One region of the Bradyrhizobium sp. 482_C4_N1_8 genome, then DNA from elsewhere that is predicted to be linked to it. Evidence: riboswitches for the same ligand, from Rfam matches in the RefSeq annotation. Region 1 holds a riboswitch; the other holds the start of a gene.
The links. A riboswitch is a leader RNA that binds a small molecule or an ion and turns the genes downstream of it on or off. The one in region 1 is predicted to bind cobalamin.
Positions count from the first base shown of each region.

Region 2: linked by a shared signal. The riboswitch ahead of AB7Z56_RS30225 (TonB-dependent receptor) and the one ahead of AB7Z56_RS20955 (TonB-dependent receptor plug domain-containing protein) in region 1 are both predicted to bind cobalamin.

Region 1 covers NZ_CP197231.1:4,376,743-4,388,975, forward strand. Annotated here, with positions in the region: gene AB7Z56_RS20900 (response regulator transcription factor) at 1-256, opposite strand, end outside; gene AB7Z56_RS20905 (PAS domain-containing protein) at 253-2,679, opposite strand; gene AB7Z56_RS20910 (hypothetical protein) at 3,382-3,780, shown strand; gene AB7Z56_RS20915 (hypothetical protein) at 3,777-3,965, shown strand; gene AB7Z56_RS20920 (hypothetical protein) at 4,034-4,336, shown strand; gene AB7Z56_RS20925 (lytic transglycosylase domain-containing protein) at 4,427-6,613, opposite strand; gene AB7Z56_RS20930 (adenylate/guanylate cyclase domain-containing protein) at 6,940-8,676, shown strand; gene AB7Z56_RS20935 (hypothetical protein) at 8,803-8,979, shown strand; gene AB7Z56_RS20940 (hypothetical protein) at 9,131-9,343, shown strand; gene AB7Z56_RS20945 (hypothetical protein) at 9,448-9,705, shown strand; gene AB7Z56_RS20950 (hypothetical protein) at 9,835-10,056, shown strand; cobalamin riboswitch at 10,132-10,345, shown strand; gene AB7Z56_RS20955 (TonB-dependent receptor plug domain-containing protein) at 10,460-12,233, shown strand, end outside.
Region 2 covers NZ_CP197231.1:6,294,742-6,306,974, reverse strand. Annotated here, with positions in the region: gene AB7Z56_RS30245 (energy-coupling factor ABC transporter permease) at 1-271, shown strand, start outside; gene cobF (precorrin-6A synthase (deacetylating)) at 320-1,069, shown strand; gene cobT (nicotinate-nucleotide--dimethylbenzimidazole phosphoribosyltransferase) at 1,080-2,132, shown strand; gene AB7Z56_RS30230 (histidine phosphatase family protein) at 2,139-2,711, opposite strand; cobalamin riboswitch at 2,783-2,984, shown strand; gene AB7Z56_RS30225 (TonB-dependent receptor) at 3,102-5,474, shown strand; gene AB7Z56_RS30220 (PepSY domain-containing protein) at 5,487-6,908, shown strand; gene AB7Z56_RS30215 (maleate cis-trans isomerase family protein) at 7,030-7,770, shown strand; gene hydA (dihydropyrimidinase) at 7,782-9,191, shown strand; gene AB7Z56_RS30205 (NAD-dependent succinate-semialdehyde dehydrogenase) at 9,371-10,804, shown strand; gene pdxR (MocR-like pyridoxine biosynthesis transcription factor PdxR) at 10,958-12,233, shown strand, end outside.

The sequences.
Region 1 (12,233 bases):
TCACGAGGTCCGCCTGGAGGTCGAAGCCGCTCGAGCCGGGCAGGCGGATGTCGAGCACGAGGCAACTGGGGACCACCGGCGGCTTGGCTTCCATGACCTCCGCCGCCGAGCCGAAGGCCTCCACCCTGAGGCCGACCGATTGGAAGAGATTGGTGAGCGCCCGCCGCATCGACGGATCGTCATCGACGATCAGGACGATCGGATCATCGGCCCCCGCCTGTGCCTGCGCCTGCGTTGGCTTGGCGTGGTCGGTCACGACGCGGCCTCGTGTGGGAAGGGCAGGGCAATCTGGAATGTTGCACCGCTTCCCTCATTTGGGAATGCCGAAAGCCGGCCCGCGTGAGCCTCGATGATCGATCGGCAGATCGATAGTCCCATCCCCAGGCCGCTCGACTTTGTGGTGAAGAACGGCATGAACATGCGGTCTGTCACGTCGCTGTCAAGGCCGAGACCGCGATCCGTCACGGTAAGAAGCAGGTGCTCGTCGCCGTCTCGACTGGAGCGAATTGCCAGCTCGCGCGGGAGCTCGACATTGGCTTGCATGGCTTCGATCCCGTTCATGACGAGGTTGATCAGCACCTGCTGGAGCTGGATCCGATCGCCGCAAATGTTGGGCAGGCCCGACGACAACTCCATCCGCACCGACACGGCATGGGTAGCGAGCTCGCGCCGAACGAGGGCCATCACCTCCCTCACGACCTGATTGATGTCGACTGGGACCATCTCGATTTCGGTCTTTTTCGCGAGCGCCCGGATCCGGCGGATCACCTCGCTGGCCCGATTGGCGTCCTCGACGATCCACTCGACGGAACGGCGCGCAGCGTCGAGATCGGCCGGGTCGCGGCCGAGCCAACCGATACAGGCGTCGGCATTGGAAATGACGGCGGCGAGCGGCTGATTGATTTCGTGGGCAATCGAGGCGGTGAGCTCGCCGAGCGTCGTGATGCGCGTGACATGCGCGAGCTCGGCTTGCGCTTTGCGCAGGGCATCTTCGGCCTGCTCGGTGCGGATCGCCGCTGTCACATCGCTGCTGACGCCACGATAGCCGAGGAAGTTACCATTCTCGTCATGGAAGGGCTTGCCGCTGGTACGCACGTAAATCTGAGATCCGTTGCGATCCCTGCTGCGGTAAACCAGGTCGCGGAACGGAAGGTGGGCATCGAGCGCCGCGCGATGCTGCTCCCATTTCTCGGGCTCGAACTCGGCATCGGGCGGAATGTCCCAACGGGTCAGCCCGATCAAGCCGGTCGGCACCGGACTGGCCGTGTCGGCGTGTTCCGATATCCGGGTGATGCGGTGATCCGGCCCAGTCTCCCAAAACCAGTCCGATGCGGTTTCGGCATAGTCGCGGAAGCGCTGCTCGGATTGCTTGAGCTCGTCAAAGGCCTTTTGCAGCGCTTCTTTTGCGGCGAACTGCTCGGTGACGTCCACGTGCGTGCCGATGATTTCCATCACATCGCCATCGCCGCCTTTGACAGGATGTCCCTCCGTATGGACACGTCGTATCGAACCGTCCGGACGCGCAATCCGAAAGTCGATTTCGAAGGGCTCCCCTTGGTGGATTGCGCGACGTTCCACGTCGGCAATTCGTCGAAAGTCATCGGCGAGGATCCGTTGCTGGAAAGCCCGCGCCGGGACATCGATCTGGTCCGGCTCAAATCCGAACAGGCGGTAGAGTTCAGCCGATCGGTAGGCAAACTCCTGACGACGCACGTCCCAGGCCCAGCTGCTCGTATGGCTGAGGCGCTGGGCTTCGGCCAGATAGGCCTCACTGCGGCGCAGCCTCTTCTCTGTTTCCTTTGCAATCGTGACATCGGTGACAGCGCCGGCGAACTCGATGCGCCCGGATGCACGTCTCACCGCGCGTGCCACGGAATGGAGATATTTGATGGATCCATCCGGCATCAACAGGCGATATTCATGGTCGAAATCCTCCGCCTCGCGGAAGGCTCGATCAAGAGTCTTGCGGACCGCATCGCGGTCCTCCGGATGGATGCGCTGAAACACGAAGCCCAGGTTCGGCTGCATGGCCGGGTCACATTGGAAAATGCGAAAGGTTTCCCTCGACCAGAAGATCTCGTCGGTCGCGGGGCTCAAGCCGAAGCTGCCCGTGCGGCTCAGTTCCTGAGCCTGGGCGAGGTAGGCCTCGCTCTGCCGCAGCGCATCCTCCGCCTCCTTACGCTGGGTGATGTTTTCGCAGGCGACCAGCACGACTGGCGTGCCGTCGCCGCGCAGCATCGCCTTGGCGTTTTCACGGACCCAGAGAACCGAGCCGTCCTTGCGGATCTTGCGAATCTCCCAGGTATGCGACTGGTCCACGGTTTCCAGGCACAGCCCTACGCATTGACGGACAAAATCGCGGTCTTCCTCGAAAAAGACGTTCAGCACGGATTGGCCGGTCAACTCGGCCGCCGTGTAGCCCAATTGTGCGGCGCCAAACGTGTTCACGTTGAGCACCGTCCCGGCCGGATCGACCATGAAGTACATGACCGGATTGTGCTCGAACACCTCGTGCCACTGCTTCACGGCGTCGCGTAGATCGATGATGTCCTGTCGCGAGTCATCACCGACCGCGGGACTGTCCTTCTCGCCGGTGCCGAAAGATCGAAGCGCCGCGAGGCCGCCGAGCAGCAATTGTGCGGCCGAATTTCCAAATTTCGCGATTTGGCCAGGCATCATCGCGGGCGTCCCGGCTCGCAGGGGTCGAAGCAAGTAGAGCACTTTGCAACCAGGGGAGCAATTCCCTCCGACCAAAGTAGAACTTCGCGCCGAAACTCGCGGCAGCCGTGCAGCCTTCCGGCCTTGCGCCGTCTCGTTGCGAAGGTGCGGCGAAGGCCCGGAAAACTACGGGACAAACCTACGTATAGCTCGCGCATCCCAAGTCATAGCGCACATTTACCTCCGTACAATTGAGTCGTCCGTTGCATGCGGACTAGTCTCACAACCATCGAAGGGACGCGATGTGCAAGGCCACAAGCCGGCGATTGGCTCGATGTGCTGCTGATAGCTCCGCGTCCATTGCCCGACCTGCCGCACGCTTGGCTGGTCGCGATTGAGAGGCCGCATTTCAGTAACGAGCGTGGATGGTCGGGCGTCAGCGTACGCGCGAAGCCACGACCATGAGAGCCGGGAGGAGAGCATGATGTGCGATACGCCTGAACACTCCGAGCGTGGCCCTGCTGCAAAGGCCTGCGCTGTCTGTAGCGGCAAGTTTGGCCTGATCCGATATTATTCGTGGCGAGCGCCGCTGTGCTCCAGAAAATGTCTCGATCGCTTCAGGGCGCGCCGCGAACGCGACCGCCGATGGTTGTTTCGATTTCAGGCGGCATGAGGATTAGCCCTTCGATCGGCTCCATTCGGCAATTCTGAACCGGAGGCTGCGTGCTGAACCGTGCTTGCAAGCTCCTCTTGATGATCGCGCTGCCGCTTCCGTTGGTAACGGGGGTGAAGGCCGACGAGCTCGGACAGGATGGTGCACATCGTCATCATCCGCTCCAGGATCAGCTCCTGCACGAGAAGTTCTATTCCAGCTGGCACATGCCCGATAATCCTGTGCTCAGCTGCTGCAACAGTGCGGATTGCTACCCGACCGAGGTGCGATACGTCGACGGCCGGATCTACGCGCGGCGCCGGGAAGACGGGAAGTACATCCTCATTCCATCCCAGAAGGTCGAGCGAAACAGGGACAATCCCGACGGCCGCAACCATCTTTGCGCGCCGCCGCCGTCCGCCTCTCTTGTCGACACGGTCTACTGCTTCGCGTTGGGAGGTGCCACGTGAGATTCATATTGGTGAACGGCAGGACCCCTTTCCGCAAGACATTCTGTCTATGGTGCTGCGAGGAGATCAGCGGCGGCTATCTGCGCGACGCGAAGACGCTGCTGCCCTATTGCGGCTACGAGTGTTACGCGCTCCATCATGAAGCGGCGCCGTTGATCGAGAGGCGAGCGCAAGCGGCGTCTTGAGCTGACGGGTGGGCGAGGCGCATCGGCCGATGCGACTGCTGGCAGGGGAGGACAGAACGTTGAAATTCATGCTCGTCAACCAGGACCAACCGCATCATGGCGTCTCCTGCAGCGCGTGCGCCCGGCCGCTGGGCTCGAGCTACGTCCGGCATGTGTCCACGCAACGGCAGTACTGCGAGTATGATTGCTACCGCAGATATCAGCAGACGAGCATGGAAGCGCTCTGGCCTTACCGCAGTTCGCTCGAGATGGTTACGGTGTTGGCGGCCATTTCGAGCTGGAGTTGGATGATGCAATTCGGCGCGCTCTCGGGCGCGCTGACGGAAGCATTTCTGCGCGCGCACGAACCTTCTGACCACGGAAGGAGGTGACGGCTAGCCTAACGATGCGGGCCGCGCAGAGTCGGCGGCCGCAGTCACTGCATCCAGCTTCGCGCCGCGTCCAGCCCCGGCGTTGCGAAGCTAGGGCGCGGCGGCTGCGGCCGCTGCCGTGGGTGCCGCGCTGACTTCGTGCGTCGTGACGCGTTGCTCGGACTTCGCCGTGGCCGTGCCGCTGCCCTCGAACCGGGCGCGGTAGACCAGCACATTCTCCATCACGCGCTGGACGTAGTTGCGTGTCTCCGACAGCGGGATGCGCTCGACCCAGTCGACCGGATCGACCTTGGGGTCGCGCGGGTCGCCGCGCGCCTGCACCCATTCGCGCACCCGGCCGCGGCCGGCATTGTAGCCCGCGAAGGTCATGATCTGGTCGCCGCGATATTCCGACAGCAGCGCGCTGAGCTCGGCCGCGCCCATCTGCGTGTTGTAGACGGGATCGGACACCATCCTGTCCCAGTCATAGGTCAGGCCAAAGCGCTTTGCGGTATCGCGGCCCGCCTCCGGCGTCACCTGCATGAGGCCGACCGCGTTGGCGGGTGACTTGTCGCGCTGGTCGAACGAGCTTTCGGTGCGCGCCACCGAATAGATCACGCTGGTCTCGATCGCGGGCGCGACCTGCTTGTGCTCGGGAATGCCGATGGTCGGGAAGGCGTAATGGTCGAGCGCAAGCCCGCGGGCCAGCGCCGACTTGCCGACCTCCAGCATCACGCGCGCATCGTTGCGCCGGCCGGCGAGCTCGCCGAGCGCTTCCAGGGCTGCGACGTCGGTGCTCTCCTTGGCAAAATCCTCGGCGTAATAGAACACCATGTCGCGCTCGCCGATGCCGTAGAGCATCTCGGCGGCGCGGACGCGCTCGTCCGCGGGCTGCGTGTCGGCCGCGGCCAGCACGGGCGAGGGCGGGCGCAGCTCGATCCCGTCGACGCCGAGCCTGGCGCGTGCGAGCTGGCCGTAATAGGCGGTCGGATAGCGCGCCGCCGCCTGATAGCTCATGCGGGCATCCGCCGTCGCCCCCATCGCCTCGGCCGCGCGGCCGCGCCAGTAATGCGCACGCGACAGCGCGATCGGATTGGCCGAGCCTTCGTCGATCGCGGCGAAATGCACCATGGCCGCCTTGGGATCGTTGAGATAGCGCAGCGCAATCCAGCCGCACATGAAGTGGTAGTCGACGCGATAGACTTCCATCACGGGCACCGCCGCCGCGCGCACCACGTCGTAGGCGGTCTTGAACTTGCCCTGGTCGAGAAGCTTTCGCGCGAGCAGGCGCCGCTCGCGCCACCAGGCATCGGTGTCCTGGGCCGCCATCGTGTCGGGCGCGGCGGCCAGGATCACCTCGGCAGCGTCGTCGATGCGGTCGTTCTGGAGATGCCACTGCGCGCGGCACAGGACATAGCCGAGATCGCGGCGTGCTTCGGTCGAGACGTCCTCAAGATAATCCTTGGCCTTGTTGGCCTTGCCGGTGACGGCCGAGCAGGCCTTGACGATCGCGAGCGCGTCTTCGCCGATCCGCTTGGCCGCGCGCCTTGCACCGGCGTAGTCCTTGGCGCCGAGGCGCTTGTCCATGCGGGCGCGATGATCGTCAGCGGTCAGGAGATCGCGGAACGCCTCGTAGGAATCCTCCTCGCTGCGCTCGGACAATTCGTCCGTGCGCCAGGCCTCGCGCACCAGGCGCGTAGCCCTGTCATTGTCGCCTTCACCCAGGAGCACGCGGGCGAGCGCGAACTTGCCCTTGGCGCTGGTCGGCCGGTCCATCGTGAACTTGTGCACGGCCGCCGCGTCGCTCTTCTCCTGCCACAGCCGCGCTTCGGCGCGGCGGCGGAGCAGGGCGCTGCTCGGCCAGTCCGGATTGGCGGCGAGGAAGGCGGCATAGCGCTTGAAAGGTGCCGTGCTCTCGGAATGGCGGAGCATGAACCAGTCGGCGAGCTTCTGTCCGGCCGGATCGGCAATGCGGTCGCGCGCGGCGCTCGCATCGTCGGTCTTGCCCTTGCGCGCGAGATCGATGGCGTCCTTCAGCGCGGCTAGGTCGCCGGTGAGCGGCGGCGGCGCCGGCTTGTCCGAGGGCTCGTCGTCCTTCTTCGACTTGCGCTTGGCCTCGGCGTGCTTGCCATGGCGCGACTTGACCGCAACATGGCGCTGCTTGCCGCCGGCTTTCGTCTCATGCGTTTTCTTTGACGCCGACGATTTGTGACTGCTCTTCGCTGCCAGCTCGGCAGGAAGAAGGGCCAATGCGGCCACGGCAACGACACACGCGAGCGAGCGTAGGCACTGGTTCATTCGATGGTCCCCCTGCGAAACCACTACAAACCAAGGTCCGCGACGACATGCGGCTTGAGAATCAAAGACGACACCCAAAACGATGCCACGACATCGTTTCGCAGTCCTCACGCTCCTTCAACAATGCGGCAAAATACCGATGGGAACTCGGGAACTTCCGAAATGGCGGAAAGGGCAATGCCTTCAACCTTTGTTAACGAATAGGGCTCGCGCGACGGTTGCGCGCGGTCAGGGGCGTCGCACGGGCCAGATTGCGCGTGTTCCCGCCGCCAAAACCGGTGTATTGAGTTCCCAACCGGTCCTTTCAGCTCTTACCCCCACCGCTCATGCCACTTTTCAACCAGTCGATCAGGCGCAAGATCGTCGGGATCGCCCTCGGATTGATCGTCCTGATGCTGGTCACCGCGATTCTTTCGATGGTGATGTCGAGCCAGGTCGGCGTCCTGCTCGACGAGCTGACCGATCGCTACATTCCGGCCTACGGCCATCTGGCGCGCGCCAACATCCGCTCGCTGGAGCGCTCGGTGGCGCTGCGGCGGATGGTCATGATGAAGATGCAGGCACCCTCGGAGGAGGAGGCCTATGCGGCGCGCCTGCGCGAATTCGAGGAGGCCGATCGGAAGATCGACGAGGAAGGCGAGGCCGCGCGCACGCACATCAACGCGATCATCGACGACAAGAGGACGCCTTCCGACAATGCCGGGCTGGCGCGGATCGAGACCCGCATCGAAACCGCTCTCACCGAGCTGCGTCACGACATGAATGAGGACCACGCAAAACTCCTCAAGCAGGTCGAAGGCAAGCAGATGACGGAGGCGCGCGGGACCCTTGAGCATCTCGACACCATACGCGACCAGTTCAACCAGAAGATCGACGCGATCCGCGCCGACATGCTGAAGCAGGTCTTCGCCAGTACGGCGACAGTGATCGGTCGCCAGCGCCAGGCGATGATCATTTCGGGCATCGTCACCATCCTCGCGGCGGTGGTCGGATTTGCTTTCGCGCTCCTCGTCTCCAGTGGCATCACGCGACCGGTGCGGCTGTTGCTCGCCGGCACCCGCGAGGTCGAGGCGGGTCGCTTCGACAAGACCATCACGGTCTCGACCCAGGACGAGATCGGCGAACTCGCCGCCGCCTTCAATCGCATGATCGAGCAGCTGCGGCACAACGAGCGGATCCGTGAGACCTTTGGCCGCTATATCGATCCCAAGGTGGCGCAGGGGCTGATCGACCGCCCGGAGGTCGCCATCGACGGCCAGCGCCGGGTGATGACGATCATGTTCTCCGACATGAGCGGCTTCACCTCGATGAGCGAGGGCATGACCCCGCGTGGCCTCGTCAAGGTGATGAACCACTATTTCACGGTGATGTCCGCGCCGATCCGGAGCCATCGCGGCGTCATCGATAAATATATCGGCGATGCCATCATGGCCTATTGGGGCCCTCCCTTCATTGAGGAGGACGAGCCGGCGCTGTTCGCCTGCTACGCCGCCATCGACATGGCCGATGAGGTGCCGGCGTTGCAGAAGCAATTGCCTGACCTGCTCGGCATCCGCGCCATGCCAGGCCCTTGCGATCTGCGCATCGGGATTGCCACCGGCGAGGTCCTGACCGGCAGCATCGGCTCCGAGCTGATGATGAGCTTCACCGTGATGGGCGATGCCGTGAACCTCGCTTCGCGGCTCGAACTGGTCAACAAGATCTACGGCACGCGGATCCTGATCGCGCAGGCCACGGCGGACGCGATCGGCTCGAACCTCGAGCTGCGCGAGATCGATCGTCTGGCGGTGGCCGGCCAAAGCGCATCGCAGGCCATTTTCGAGGTGATGAGCAAGGCGCACGGGCTCAGCGTCCCGCAGGAGAGCCTGCGCGCACGCTACGCCGAAGGCCTCGCCGCCTACCGCGCGCAGCGCTTCGACGAGGCTCGCGCCGCGTTCAATGCAGCGCTCGAAGCCGTGCCCGGCGACGGTCCCTCGCGCACGCTGCTCGGCCGCATCGCGCAGTTCGAAGCCAATCCGCCGGACGCCAATTGGGACGGCGCCTGGCGGCTGGAGCAGAAATAGCCGTCCTTGCCGGGCTTGCACCGCCCTTGCTGGAAAAAACGTTTCTACTCGATAACGATGTTCGCCGTGACCTATTTCTCAGGCTTAGGTTTGACGTCCCTTGTGGCGTTTGATGGGGACACGCCGATGACAGAACTTCATGACAGGCTGGAACGGTTCGAGACGCTCACCGCCGAATGCGAGCTGATTGCCAAGCTCGCCACCGACAGCACCAAGCGCGAGTTCTATCTGAGACTCTCGGAGCAGTACCGTCAGCTGGCGGTGGATATGCGGAAGGCGATCGCGACCAAGGCCGCGGCCTGACGCCACCTGCAATCCGTTCTTAATGTTTGGCGCGCATCCTTCGGGATGCGAGCGTCGCGATCATGATTGCTCGCATTGGGAATGCCGAGGTCCGTTGCGGTGCAGCGCATCTCGCTGACGTCGCTTTGCCGCTCCTCACCAGGGCAATCCCATGCGCCTTCTCGCAGTCCTCATCTTCGCGCTCATGACGGCCGCCTGCAACCAGGAGCAGGACATCACCGGCTCGACCCCGGTCTGTGCGATGCGGAGCTACACGTCCTACAATCCCCGCGACATGAACCAGTGCGTTGCCGCCTGCAAGGCGTGCGACCACGGCAACACCGTCACCTGCACCACGTCATGCACCCTCAAGGGCGCGCACTGAGCGGCGGCGCTGCCTGAAGCTGAGGAGCAGACGGTGCTCGGGCACCGGAACGATTCACATGGGTTAGTCATTGAAGGGGCAGGCAGGACGCGGAGTCCTATGGAATGGGTATGCTCGATCCCGGTCGGTTCCTGGTGTCGTGCTCGCATTGCGATGCATGGCCGATGGCGGCCAACGTCAAACGTTCGAGCTGGTCGGCGTCGCCGCACGAGGTCCGCTTCGTATGCCCGCGCTGTCGCCGCGAGGAGATCGCCATCATCTCGGCCTCCGGTGAACTGACCCCGATCCGGCGCATCGACGCTCCGCTGCGCGACGTCACCGCGGCCTGGGCTCAGGCCCAGCGGCCAAGAGGGCGGGCGTAGCCCGCCCGTCACAGGACCAAGAGATCGGGCGTAGTCGGCTCTGCGCAACGCCTTGCGCGGTCCGTTTTTTGGAACCCGGCCTACGCCGACGCGTTTCCGCTCCGACATCAACGCATCGAGGCCCTGCGAATGATCAGCGAGCATTTCGACACCCGCACCCGGATCAACATGAAGCTGGCGCTGGATCGGGTCTGCCGCAATCGCCCGGTCGGCGAGGACCATTGCTTTCGCAGGTCCGTTGCCGAGAACATCATCCGCTGCGCGCTCACAGGCCGCACCGGCATCGGCCAGCTCGTCGATGCCGGCGAGCGGGCGATGATCAGGACGCGTTCGGAGCGGGAGCCGGCCTGATTGCGCCGGCTCAATCTCCGGTGCGGCGCTCTGACCGTGATGCAACCGGCCGATTGACTCTTCGCTTGCCCGCCCCGTAGATTGGCTGGTGACGGTTCTCCTCACGGAGATCAAAAGGGAACGTGGTGCGAGGTTTTCCCGATACCGGGATATTCTCAACGCCACGGCTGCCCCCGCAACTGTAAGCGGCGAATCTTTCGTCATATGCCACTGGGAATCTCGGTCCTGGGAAGGCGACGTAAGGTAACGACCCGCGAGCCAGGAGACCTGCCGTCAGCCGTGGTCACACGCGAAGATGTCGGTCGGGGAGTACAGACATTAGCTTCACCGGAGCAATCGAACGCTCCGCCGTGAAACCTCGTTCGCTGTGACGTGCCACTGACGTCATACCGAGGTTACAAGAGTGTCCCGTATTGTCTTTGCCGCCAGGCGCTTCCGCGCCGGCGTTGTCGCGTTCGTTTCCCTGTATTCGCTCGATCTGTCCATTGCCCAGGCCCAGCAGTCGGCATCGCCCGATCTGCTGCCGCCGGTCGAGGTCGCGCCGACCGAGCGTGCGGCCAAGCCGCGAGCCGCGCGGCCTGCGCCCGACCAGCCCGAGCAGCGGCGCGTCGCTCGGCTGCCGAAGCCCGAGCTGGTGCCGGCGTCGCCCCCGGTTGCCGGGGTATCCGCGGCCAACCTGTTTCCGACGGTCGTCGTCAGTCCGACGGGCGTTGTCACTCCGACCAATCTGGTTGCGAGCTCGGTGACGGTTCTGACCGCCAGAGACATGGAGCGCGATCAGCGCCGGACCGCATCCGATGCGCTGAGCGCGGTTCCTGGCCTGAACCTCGTGCAGACCGGCGGTCCGGGTGGACAGACGTCGATCTTCATGCGCGGAACGAATTCCAACCACACCAAGGTCCTGATCGACGGCATCGATGTCAGCGATCCCAGCAACCCGAACCGTTCGTTTGATTTCGGCCAGTTGCTCACCTCCGACATTCAGCAGATCGAAGTCCTGCGCGGTCCGCAGGGCGGTCTCTACGGCGCAGACGCGCTGGGTGGCGTGATCTCCATCGTGACGAAGAAGGGCGACGGTCCCGCCCGCGCCACCGGCTCGGTCGAGGGAGGCTCGTTCGGAACGTTCAATCAAACTGCAGGTCTGAGCGGTTCACAGGACCACTTCAACTATGCCTTCAACGTCGCGCATTTCCACGCGAACGACGTGCCGGTGACGCCGGTCGAATTGCTGCCGCCGGGGCAGAAGGCGATCGGCAACTATTACGACAACATGACCTATTCGACGAAGCTTGGCGTCGAATTGAGCGAAAACCTGACGCTCAATAGCGTGGCGCGGTACACCGACGCCACCCTGCGCTTTACCGGAGACACCTTCGATCCCGTCACATCCGCGAGCTTTCCCGCGGCCGCGCAAAGCACGCAGACGGTGCACCAGCTCTTCACGCGCGGGGAGGCGGTCTGGTCCGCTCTCGACGACCGGATGAAAAGCTATTTCGGCGTCAACTACACCAATCACTGGAACTACAACATCTCGCCCGGCGACGCGATGGCCACGATCACGACCGGCGACCGCGTCAAGTATGATTGGCACACCACGACCCAGCTCGCGCCCAACAACAATGTCATCATTGGCGCGGAGCATGAGACCGAAACACTGCAAACGGCGACGGTTTCGGCGCAAAACGTCAACAAGGCCGGATATATGGAGCTGCAGTCCCAGTTCCGGGATCGCATCTTCTTCACGGCCAATGTCCGGCAGGACGACAACGAGCGGTTTGGAGAGCATCCGACCTTTCGTCTGGCGTCTGCCGTGATCGTGCCGGTCACGGATACGAAGTTCAAGGGAAGCTACGGCACGGGGTTCAAGGCGCCGACGCTCAACCAGCTTTACGTCAGCTTTCCCGCGTTCTTCTTCTTTGCAAATCCCAACCTCAGGCCCGAGGAAAGCGTCGGATACGACGCCGGCTTCGAGCAACCCTTGTTTGGCGATCGTGTCCGCTTCGGGTCGACCTACTTCCGTAACAACATTACCGACCTGATCCAGAGCACGTTCGATCCCGTGACGTTCACGAGCACCAGCACCAATATCGGCAAGGCGATCACGGAGGGCACGGAGAGCTTCGTCGCGGCTGCGATCACCGACCGGCTTCGCGTTCGTGCCGACTACACTTTTACCC
Region 2 (12,233 bases), 1.9 Mb from region 1:
CACCGCCTATGTCGATCTCAGGTATCGCCAGGCGCTGGCGCTTTCGACCACGTATCAGGCCGGCGTCATCGCCTGGGTCGCGTTCTGGGCGCTCTATGGCTCGGGCTTCGGTGCGACCAACCTCGTCAACATCGCGACCTTCGCGGCCTCCTACGCGCTCGTCATCGTGATCGAGCCGCTGGCCGACCTCGGTGTGCTGGCGCTGGCGAAGTCGCTGCGCGGCGTCACCGCGCCCGGCCTCGTTACCCCGCGTTTGCATAACGCGGCTTGAGAGAGACAAGCGAACGGGCGGCCGTGATGGCCGCCCTTCGCACTCACGATGCTCACGCTCTCCCTGATAGGCATCGGTTGCGGCGATCCCGAGCAGCTCACGCGCGCCGCCGTTCAAGCCATCAACGCGGCCGATCTCATCCTGATCCCGCGCAAGGGGACGGCGAAGTCCGATCTCGCAGATCTCAGGCGGACGATCTGCGCGGATGTGCTCACCAATCAAACGACGCGCATTGCCGAGTTCGATCTTCCCGTGCGCGATGCCGGTGAAGCGGATTATCACAAGGGCGTGGACGATTGGCACGAGGCCGTGGCCGCGGCCTGGTCGCAGACGATCGCCAGCCATCTCGGTGATGATGGCAAGGTCGCGCTGCTGATCTGGGGCGATCCTTCGCTCTACGATTCCTCGCTGCGCATTGCGCGGCGGCTCGATCCCTTGCCTGATATCGAAGTTGTGCCCGGCATCACCTCGATCCAGGCGCTGTGCGCGGCGCATGCGCTGCCGCTCAACGACATCGGCGAACCCTTCCTCGTCACGACGGGGCGCCGCTTGCGCGAGGGCGGCTGGCCGCAAGGCGTCGATACCGTGGTGGTGATGCTCGACGGCGGCACGGCGTTCCAGTCGCTCGATCCTGCGGGGCTGCACATCTGGTGGGGCGCTTATCTCGGCATGCCCGATCAGATCGTCATGTCGGGCGTTCTGGCCGAGATCGGCCCGCACATCATCGCCGCGCGACAGGATGCGCGCGAGCGGCACGGCTGGATCATGGACAGCTACATTCTCAAGCGCAGGCCGTAAGCGAGGCAGCATGCTCCCTGAATGGGTCACCCGGAAATGCCCCGATGTCTCCGCTGTCCATCGCGAGGCGGCGCTCGCGCGTCAGGCGCAACTGACGAAGCCGGCTGGCGCGCTCGGCCGGCTGGAGCAGCTTGCGGTCGAGCTTGCGGGCCTGCAGGCGACCGAGCAGCCGCGTGCCGCGCGGGTGCCGATCATCGTCTTCGCCGGCGATCACGGCATCGTCGCGCAGGGCGTGTCGGCCTATCCGCAAGGAGTGACCATCGCGATGATGGCGAATTTTGCCTCGGGCGGTGCCGCGATCTCGGTGCTGGCGCGTGAGCTTGGCTCAAACCTTGAGGTCGTCGACGCCGGTACGCTGGCACAGGAGGAGATGGCAGGAATCGTCACCGACAAGCCGCGCAGCGGCACGCGCGACTTCAGCGTGGAAGCCGCGCTCACCCCCACGGAGCTGGCATTCGCCTTCGAAGCCGGTCAGCGCGCAGTCGCGCGCGCAGACGCCGGCAGGCCCGATCTCCTGATCTTCGGCGAGATGGGCATCGGCAATACCACGACGTCGGCGGCGATTGCGGCGAGCCTGCTTGGCATCAGTGCCGAGGAGATCGCGGGCAGCGGTACCGGCGTCGATGCGGCCGGCCGTGCGCACAAGGCGCGCGTGATCGACGCTGCGATCGTGCGGCATGGCGTTGCAGGTGCTTCGCCGGAAAAGATCCTGTGCGCCGTCGGCGGCCTCGAAATCTCGGCGATCTGCGGCGCCATCATTGCGGCTGCACAAGCCCGCATTCCCGTGTTGATCGATGGCTTCATCGTATCCGTGGCCGCGTTGGCGGCGGTGCGGCTGAACCCGTCGTGCCAGCCATTCCTGCTGCCGTCGCATCAATCGGCGGAGCAGGGGCATCGGCTGGTGCTGCGCGCGCTGAACGTGCAGCCGTTGATCAGCCTCGATCTCAGGCTCGGCGAAGGATCGGGTGCCGCCATCGCGCTGCCGCTGGTGCGGCTCGCGTGCAGCCTTCACAACGGCATGGCGACCTTCGCGCAGGCCAACGTGCCGGATCGCCCGGCCTGATCCAGCTCAAGCCGCGCGCTGATTGACCGCGACGACGCGCCAGCCGGTGGCGAGCCGGTCGATCCGGGTCAGTGACAACGGATCGATCACGAAGCGCAGGGCCGCTTGTGGTGTCAGATCCAGAGCAATGCAGAGTGCGGCGCGGATCGTGCCGGAGTGCACGACGAGCGTTGCTGAGCCGGCGCCGATTTGCGCGAGACCCAGCCGGACGCGCGCGACCTGATCCTCAAAACTTTCGCCGCCCGGCGGCCGGCCGCGCGCCGGATTGCTCCAGAACTGCGCATAGGCCTCGCCGCCGGTCGCCGCGAGCTCGTCATGCCGCAGGCCGGTCCAGTCGCCAAAATCCTGCTCACTGAATTCGGGCACCAACGCGGGTTCGAGTCCCAGCGCGCGCGCCGTCTCAACCGTACGTCGCGCCGGGCTCGCCAAGCTCGCAGCATCTGGCGGAAGCCTCTGCCGCAACGCCTCCAGCTGCACGCGATCGCCGAGATCGGCGGGCGCGTCGGCTGCGTGGATCGTCCCTTTGGCGCCGTCGACGGGCGCATGCCGTATCAGCCAGAGGAAGGTCTCGCCTTCCATGCCTATCTCCAGGGAAGTTGGTCGCTGTGGTAATAACGTCGCACCGGCACATTGACTCTGTCTTGTCGGTAATCCTAGATGGCTTTGACGGTTTCCCCGAGTGGGGATGAAAAGGGAATGCGGTGCGGGGATTTTGTCCCCAATGCCGCGGCTGCCCCCGCAACTGTAAGCGGCGAATCTTGCGTCACGAGCCACTGGGTATCTCGGTCCCGGGAAGGCGATGCAAGGTACTGACCCGCGAGCCAGGAGACCTGCCGTCAGCCGTGGTCACACGCGAAGATGTCGGTCGGGGAGTACAGACATTCGGCTTCATCGGAAGGCTCATAAGCCGGAAGATGGGACCTTGGTTCGCGGTGACGTGCCACTGACGTCACACCGAGGTCCCGAACTGTGTCTTCCATTCGTCTTGTACGACCGCGTTGCTTCCTGCTCGCTTCCGCCGCGCTTACGTCATTTGCCACCCTCGATCTGCCTGCCGCCGTGGCGCAGCAGGCCCGCGAGCCGCTGCCGCCGGTCGAGGTGTCGCCCGCCCAATCCCGCAAACCGGCAAAGCCGGCGGCCCGGGACGCGCAGAGCCCACGCCGCGCAGCATCGCGCAGGCCAGCGGCCGCATCGGCCGCGGCCAAGCCCGTCGTGCCGACCGCGGCGGCGCAGACGCCGCTCAACACCAATGTGGTTGCCGAGAGCGCCTCGCGCCTCGGCCTGACCGTGCAGGAGACACCCGCGACCGTCGAAGTCATCTCGGCCGCGACCATGCGGGAGCAGGGCTATCGCACCGTGTCGGAGGTTGCGCAGGGCGCGGTCGGTGTCACCTCCGGCGACAATCCGGCCGAGCCCGCGGCTTTCTCCATGCGTGGCTTCACCAACAGCCAGATCAACATGCTCTACAACGGCATCAAGATCGGTCCGCAGAACATGACCTCGCGGATCACGGATACGGCCAATCTCGCAGCCGTGGAATTTTTGAAAGGTCCGGCCTCGCTGATGTCGGGCGAAGGTGCCGCCGGTGGCGCAATCAACTTGATCACGAAGCAGCCACACACCGGGCCGATCCGGAATGAAGCTGACTTTTCCTGGGATTCGCTCAACTCGTTCGGCGTCCATTACGGCTCGGGCGGCAGCACTAACGTGCAGGGGCTCGACTACCGCTTCGACATCAGCCGCGCCTCGCTCAATGGCTTTGCCGACGACACCAATACCAAGACGTTGGATGTGTCTGGCCAGCTCAATTACCGCATCTCCGACAGCCTCAAGATCTGGGGCGCGATCGAGTACCGGGAAGATCGCTCGAAGGCCTATTGGGGCGCACCGCTGGTACCGATCGCCTTCAGCGGCTCGCATGCGACGAGCGGCATTGTTTCGGGCAATTACGTCTCGAACTTCAACAAAACGAAGCTCGGTGCGATCACGATCGACGATCGTACCTTCAACACCAATTACAACGTTCTCGACAACCGCAACGTGGCACAAGAGGTGTGGCTGCGCGGCGGCTTCGAACTGAAGCTGGCGCCTGACCTGACGCTGAAAAGCCAAGCCTATGCCTATGGCGCGGAGCGTACCTGGTTCAACAACGAGATCGAGGCTTTCAATGCCAGTACGGGCCTGCCCAACTCGAACATGGTCGATCGCGAGCGCTTCTATGTTGCACATAGCCAACGCCTTGTCGGCAACATTACCGACCTGATTTGGGACGCTAATATCGCAGGCTTCGACAACCGCCTGGTCACGACACTTTCGTCCAGCTATCTCGATTTCGTCAGGCCAGGCGCGGCCAACTTCCCGGACGATTACGTCTCGCTCGTCAATCCCGACCGTGGCCTTTACGGCCTGCTCACGACGCAGCAACAGACCGCGCGCATCGACAACGAAGCGCTGTCGTTCGAGGACCGGCTGAAGCTCACGCGAACCTTCGCGCTGGTCGGCGGCCTGCGCGTCGAGCATATCGGGCTTGACCGCAACTCGACCGACTCCGCCGGGCTGGAAAAGGCGAACTTCCCGTTCTCGACGTCCTGGGTCCCGACGACGGGGCGTATCGGCTACACTTGGGAGGCCGTTCCGGGCCTGACCTTCTTCAGCCAGTATGCGACCGGCGCCGATATCTCGGCCAACAACATCTTCCTGCTCGGCCCGACCCAGCCGCTCGACCTGACCACCGCGCGCACCTATGAGACCGGCGTCAAGCACCTGTTCTGGGACAACAGGGCGGAGTGGTCGTTCTCGGCCTACGACATCCTGCGCAAGAACGTCTATGCAGCGGCCGGCGGCATGCAGCTCAACATCGCAGGCCGGCAGGAGTCGAAGGGCGTCGAGCTCGCCGCGGCCGTACGCCCGATCGATCCCCTGCGGCTCTGGGGCAACATCGCTTATGTCGATGCACGCTATGCCGACTACAATTTTGCCGGTGGTTCGTTCTCCGGCAACACGCCGCCGAACGTGCCGCGTGTCGTGGCCAATGCCGGTGCGTCGTACCGGTTCTTCACGCCCTGGCCGGTGGAGCTCGGCATCACGGGCCGCTATGTCGGCGACCGCTACAACACCGATGCCAACGTCGTGACGATGAAGGCCTACACCGTCGCCGACGTCTACGCCTTCGTCGACATCCCGAAGACGGTGTTCAACGCGGTCGACCAGGCCCGTCTGGGCTTCCGCGTGCGCAACATCACCGACAAGCGCTACGCGATCTGGGGCGATCCGTTCTATCCCGACCAGATCCTGCTCGGTGCGCCCAGGACCTATGAGCTCTCGGCCGCGTTCAAATGGTAGGGCGCTGACCACATGATGAACGCGATCGTGCTGCTGCATCGCTGGCTCGGGATCGCGTTCTGCCTGCTGTTCGCGATGTGGTTCGCGAGCGGAATCGTGATGCACTTTGTCCCGTTTCCGTCATTGACGGAGGCGGAGCGCTTTTCCGGACTTACGCCGGTTGATCGCGGAGAGGTGAGGATTACGGTCGCGGATGCCGTCGCCGCGAGCGAGATCGCGGACGCCACGCGCGTTCGCCTGGTCCAGCGGAGCGACGGGCCGGTCTATGTCGTGTCGGACCGGTCGCGTGTGGGCGCGGTCCATGCCTCCGACGGACGGGATGCATCGGTGACGTCCGCCGACGTCGCGGTCGGTATCGCGCGGGATCATGCCCGGCAACGCGGGCTCGATGCCGCGCGGGCGGCGATGATTTCGGGCGCGGATTATGATCAATGGAGCGTACCCAACGGCTTTGATCGACACCGGCCTCTGTTGCGCGTCGCTCTTGGCGATGCGGCCGGAACCGAGGCCTATGTCTCCTCGCGCACCGGCGAAGTCGTGCTGGATACGACCCGCAGCGAGCGCGGGTGGAATTGGGCCGGCAGCGTCCTGCACTGGATCTATCCGACGGTCCTGAGGAGCAACTGGTCCCTTTGGGATCAGGTGGTCTCGACATTGTCGCTGGTGGCTTTTATCGCCGCGACGCTCGGCGCGGTGCTCGGAATTACCAGGATCAGGATTCGAGGGCGTCGGGTCTCGTCGCCTTATCGCGGGTGGCACGCACTGCATCACATCATTGGTCTCGTCGCGACCGTTTTCGTGCTGACCTGGAGTTTCAGTGGCTGGCTCTCGATGGATCACGGCCGGCTGTTCTCGCGTGGGGAGCTGACCCCGACCGAAGCGGGCGTGGTGTATGCCACGCCTGACTGGACGACGGCCTCTCCGGTCGGTCAGCCGTCGGCTCGCGAAGTCGAATGGTTCGCCGTCAGCGGTGTCGTCTACCGGCGCGACCGGATCGGCCTCGCCAGTCAGACCTTGACCAAAACGGCGGAGGCGAGCCGCAGCGGGCCGGTGGCATTCCTCGGCGAGAAGGATGTCCATGACCTGACGACGCGCCTTGCGCCGGACTGTGGCGCCCCGTCCGTTCTTGCCGACAATGACGACTATCCCGCGCACTCGGCTGTCCCCGGAGCGCCCGTCTATCGCTCCCGATGCGGCGACCTCTGGTTCGACATCGACGGTGCCGACGGCCGCGTGCTGCAAAGACTGGATGCCTCGCGGCGGGCCTATCGCTGGTTCTATGGCGCGCTTCACACGCTCGATTTTCCCGTTCTCATGGCGCATCCGCGTCTGCGCGATATCATGGTCGTCGGGCTCTGCTTGCTCGGGCTGGCATTTTCCGTCACCGGCATCGTGATCGGCTGGCGGCGCTTGCGGTCGACGTTCGCGGCTTGAGCTGCGTATCGAGCAAATCATATGCGCCATGCAAATTGCGGGTTGCGCGGGCGATGGCAGGCGCGGATGATCGTCCGAGGGGGCGCAGCGGTGCGCTCTCTCAATGGGGCGATCGTGATCGATGTCAATTCAGCGCAAGCGCCTCGGCATGATGACCCCGTCGTCAAACTCGGTGCTGGAGCCCGTCACCAATTCCATGCTGCATGGCGTGGCCGGCGTCACCGCTCATTTTTCGCGCTTCCGCGTTACCGAGATCGCGCTCGATGCCGCGGCGCTGAACCAGTTCGATGCCTCGGTGATGCTGCCGGTGGCGGATCTGTTGGCGGACGCCAAGGTCGATGCCATTGCCTGGAACGGCACATCGGCAAGCTGGCTCGGTATCGACCGCGATCGGAGCCTGTGCGAAGCGATCGCGGCGCGGACCCATGTCCCGGCGACGACCTCCACGCTCGCCTGCATCGACGCGGTCCGCGCGCTCGGCGCCGGACGTGTCGGCCTGGTCTCACCCTATACGGACGACGTGCAACGGCGGATCGGCGATGGCTGGGCCGAGGAGGGGATCGCCCCTCACGCCGAGCGGCATCTCGGCCTGCGCGATAATTTTTCCTTCGGTGAGGTCACGCCCGCGACGATCGCCGACATGATCCGCGCGGTCGCGGCGGACGGTGCCGATGCCGTCGTCATTCTCTGCACCAATCTCGACGGCGCCGCGCTGGCTGCCGCACTCGAACGGGAGTTGGGCATCGCCGTGCTGGACTCGGTCGCGGTCACGCTGTGGCGGACGCTCGAGCTCGCCGGTGGCGACATCGCGGCCCTTGCGGCGTGGGGCCGGATCTTCCAGACATCAGCGATCATCAAGTGACGGAGACACCTGTGACGCAGCTCGATCTCGCCATTCGCGGCGGCACCATCGTGACGGCCAGCGACGAGTTTCGCGCCGATATCGGCATTCGCGACGGGCGCATCGTCAGCATCGCCGACCGCATTGAAGGTGCGGCGCGCGAGATCGACGCGACGGGTCTGCTGGCGCTGCCGGGCGGGATCGACAGCCACGTCCACATCTCCCAGGCCTCCGGACCCGACGTCGTGATGGCCGACGATTTTGCTTCGGCAACGCGCGCGGCGGCGGCCGGCGGCAACACCATGGTGCTGCCCTTCGCGCTCCAGGAGAAGGGGACGTCGCTGCGCACCTGCGTCGAGAACTACCGCAAGCTCGCCGAGGGCGAATGCTACATCGATACCGCCTTCCACCTCATCATCTCCGACCCCACCGCAGTCGTACTCGGGCAGGAGCTGCCGGCTCTCGTCAAGGATGGCTACACCTCGTTCAAGGTGTTCATGACTTATGACGACCTCGTGCTCAGCGACAAGCAGCTGCTGGAAGTGTTCGACGTCGCGCGCCGCGAGGAGGCGCTGGTCATGGTCCATTGCGAGGGTTACGACGCGATCCGCTTCCTCACCGCGAAGCTCGAACGCGAGGGCCATATCGCGCCCTATTATCACGGCACCTCGCGGCCGCAGGCCGTCGAGCGCGAGGCGACGCATCGCGCCATCAGCCATGCCGAGGTGATCGGCGTCCCCATCATGATCGTGCACGTCTCCGGGCGCGAGGCGATGGAGCAGGTGCGCTGGGCCCAGCAGCGCGGACTGCCGGTGCATGCCGAGACCTGCCCGCAATACATCACGCTGACGGCCGACGACATGAAAGGCCTGAACATGGACATGTCAGGCGCAAAGTATGTCTGCTCGCCGCCGCCGCGCGATGCCGAAAGCCAGCAGGCGATCTGGGAAGGCATCACCACCGGCGTGTTCCAGACCTTCTCGTCCGATCACTGCCCGTTCCGCTACGACGACCCCAAGGGTAAGCTGACGCCGAATTCCCGCACCTCGTTCCGCTGGGTGCCGAACGGCATCCCCGGCGTCGAGACCCGGCTGCCGATCCTGTTCTCGGAGGGCGTGTCGAAGGGGCGTATCAGCTTGCAGAAATTCGTCGAGCTGACCGCGACCAATCATGCGCGGATCTACGGGCTCTATCCGCGCAAGGGCTCGATCGGCGTCGGCTTCGATGCCGATATCGCGCTGTGGGATCCGAAGCTGACAAAGACGATTCAGCAGGCCGACCTGCACCACGGCGCGGACTATACGCCGTGGGAGGGCTTTGACGTCACCGGCTGGCCTGTCACCACCATCGCGCGGGGCCGCGTGGTGTACGAGCAGGGCAGGATCGTCGGCGACAAGGGTGCGGGCGAGGTGCTCAGCCGCGGCAAGTCGAGCCTGGTGTGACGGAAAAATAACCGCATCGGGACGACGCCATGTCGTCTGTTGCGCATACCATCCTCGCGCTGCTGCGGCATCATTGATCTCTTTTCGCCGGCCGCCTTTCGGTGTAGCTCTGCGCTCACTTATGAGGCGGCCGGGCGCCAATGCTGATCGCCGCCGAAATCATGCAGGAGACACCAGGGATGTACCCGAAAGTTCAGATGTTCATCGCCGGCGAGTGGACCGACGGCACTTCCGGCAAGTCGGAGGACATCCTCAACCCCGCCACCGGCCAGCCGATCGGCAAGACCCCTCACGCCTCGCGCCAGGACCTCGACCGCGCGCTGGAGGCCGCCAAGGCCGGCTTCGAGATCTGGCGCAAGACCTCGCCGTTCGACCGCTACAAGCTGATGCGCAAGGCCGCCGACATCATCCGCTCGCGCGCCGCCGAGATCGCACCCGTGATGACCATGGAGCAGGGCAAGCCGGTCGTGGAAGCCCAGGGCGAGACCATGCTCGCCGGCGACCTGATCGACTGGTTCTCCGAGGAAGCCCGCCGCGCCTATGGCCGCATCGTGCCGCCGCGGATGGGCAACGTCTCCCAGCTCGTGACCAAGGAGCCGGTCGGCCCGGTCGCCGCATTCACGCCCTGGAATTTCCCGATCAACCAGGCGGTCCGCAAGATCTCGGCCGCGCTTGCCGCCGGCTGCTCGATCATCGTCAAGGGCCCGGAAGAAACCCCGGCAAGCTGCATGGAGCTGGTGCGCGCCTATGCCGACGCGGGCATTCCGGCCGGCGTCGTCCAGCTGGTGTTCGGCGTGCCGTCGGAAGTGTCGGAATATCTCATTCCGCACCCGATCATCCGCAAGATCAGTTTTACGGGCTCGACCGCGGTCGGCAAGCATCTGGCCGCACTCGCCGGCCTGCACATGAAGCGTGTCACCATGGAGCTCGGCGGCCACGCGCCGGCAATCGTGTTCGCGGACGCGGACCTCGACAACGCCGCCAAGATTCTCTCGGCCAACAAGTTCCGCAATGCCGGCCAGGTCTGCGTCTCGCCGACGCGCTTCCTGGTGCATGAGAGCGTGTATCAGCCCTTCGTCGACAAGTTCGTCGCCGCCGCCAAGAGCCTGAAGGTCGGCAACGGCCTCGACAAGGACACCCGCATGGGTCCGCTGGCGAACCCGCGACGCGTCGACGCGATGGAGGGTCTGGTCTCCGACGCTGTGCAGCGCGGGGCCAAGGTGCAGGCCGGCGGCAAGCGCATCGGCAACGAAGGCTTCTTCTTCGAGCCGACTGTCATCACCGACGTGCCGCGCGATGCCCGCATTATGAACGAGGAGCCGTTCGGACCGCTTGCCCCGATCACCTCGTTCCGCAGCTATGACGAGGTGGTGGCCGAGGCGAACCGCCTGCCGTACGGCCTTGCGGCCTATGCCTATACGACCTCGACCAAGACGATGCAGGCGATCGGCTCCGATATCGAGAGCGGCATGGTCTCGATCAACCACCATGGCCTCGCGCTGCCGGAAGTGCCGTTCGGCGGCATCAAGGATTCCGGTTACGGCTCCGAAGGCGGCCTCGAGGCGATCGAGGGTTATCTCAACACGAAGTTCGTGACGCAGGCGAGCGCGTAAAGAAAAGTCGCGTTGTCATTCCGGGGCGCGCGAAGCGCGAACCCGGAATCCATCGCGCCGCGCGTAAAGAGGGAAAATGGATTCCGGGCTCGCGCCAAGCGGCGCGCCCCGGAATGACGGTGGATAGGACCTGCGTTGCCTGACGGGCGAGACATGGACAACAGCCGTCACCCGAGCAAGCGCGTGTCCCTTGCCGGGATGCATATCGACCGGAATTCGGCGGTGCCGCTGCATCTGCAGATCGCGGCGCACATCCGCGACGGCATTTTGCGCGGCGTCTTTCCGGCTGGAACGCAATTTTTGGGATCCCGCGAGATCGCGCGCGAATTGGGCTGCTCGCGCACGGTGGTGTTGACCGCCTGGGATCTGCTCTACGCCGAGGGCTATCTTGAATCGATGCCGCGCGGAAGTGTCATGGTGGCGTCCGTGGCGACCCCACATGCCGAGCCTGCGTCCGCGACCTCGTCTACGGCCAAGCCCGCCCACATGTCGGAGCGCTGGCGCTCGCTGCTTGCCTTCGACTACGAGACCAACTGGCCGTCGGAATTCAGCCCGGGCGCGCCTGATATCTCGACCTTCCCATTCAAGGACTGGTCGCGCCTGCTGCGCCAGTCCTGGCAAAATCCAAGGGAGCAGGAGTGTCTCGATCTTCCCTCGGAAGGCCATCCGCGCTTGCGGAGCGAGATCGCGAATTTCCTCGGCTCGGTGCGCGGGCTCGTTTGCTCGCCGGAAGAGGTCGTCGTCACCTCGGGCACATCGGGCGCGCTTGATTTCTGCAGCCGGATGATCCTCGATCCCGGCGACGAGGTCTGGGTCGAGGAGCCCGGCTTCGTCGAGGCCCGGTGGGCGCTGACGGCCGCTGGCGCGAAGCTCGTTCCCATTCCGGTCGATGACAAGGGCCTCGTCGTCTCAGAAGGGATCCGGCGCGCGCCGGGCGCGAAGCTGATCGTGGTCACGCCGTCGCATCAATATCCGCTCGGCGTCAGCATGGGGCTGGAGCGGCGGCTCGAGCTGCTCGATTGGGCCAACAAGAACGACGTCTGGGTGATTGAGGACGATTACAATTCGGAGTTCAGGCACCAGGACAGCATGATCGCCTCGTTGCGCTCGCTCGATCGCGAGGGGCGGGTGATCTATTTCGGCACCTTCTCGAAGATCATGATGCCGAATTTGCGGCTTGGCTACATCGTCGCCAACAGGCATTTCATCGAAGGCTTTTCCAGGGGCCGCGCGCGTATCGATGTGCACACCTCCGGCATCGGTCAGCTCGCGCTGGCCGAGTTCATGCGGGAAGGGCACCTGCTGCGGCATCTGCGCGGGATGCGGCGGATCTACGCCGCACGCCGGAAGGCACTGATCGATGCGATCACAGCGCTGATGCCTGACGATCTCACCGTATCCTCCGCCGTCACCGGATTGCATCTGGTGG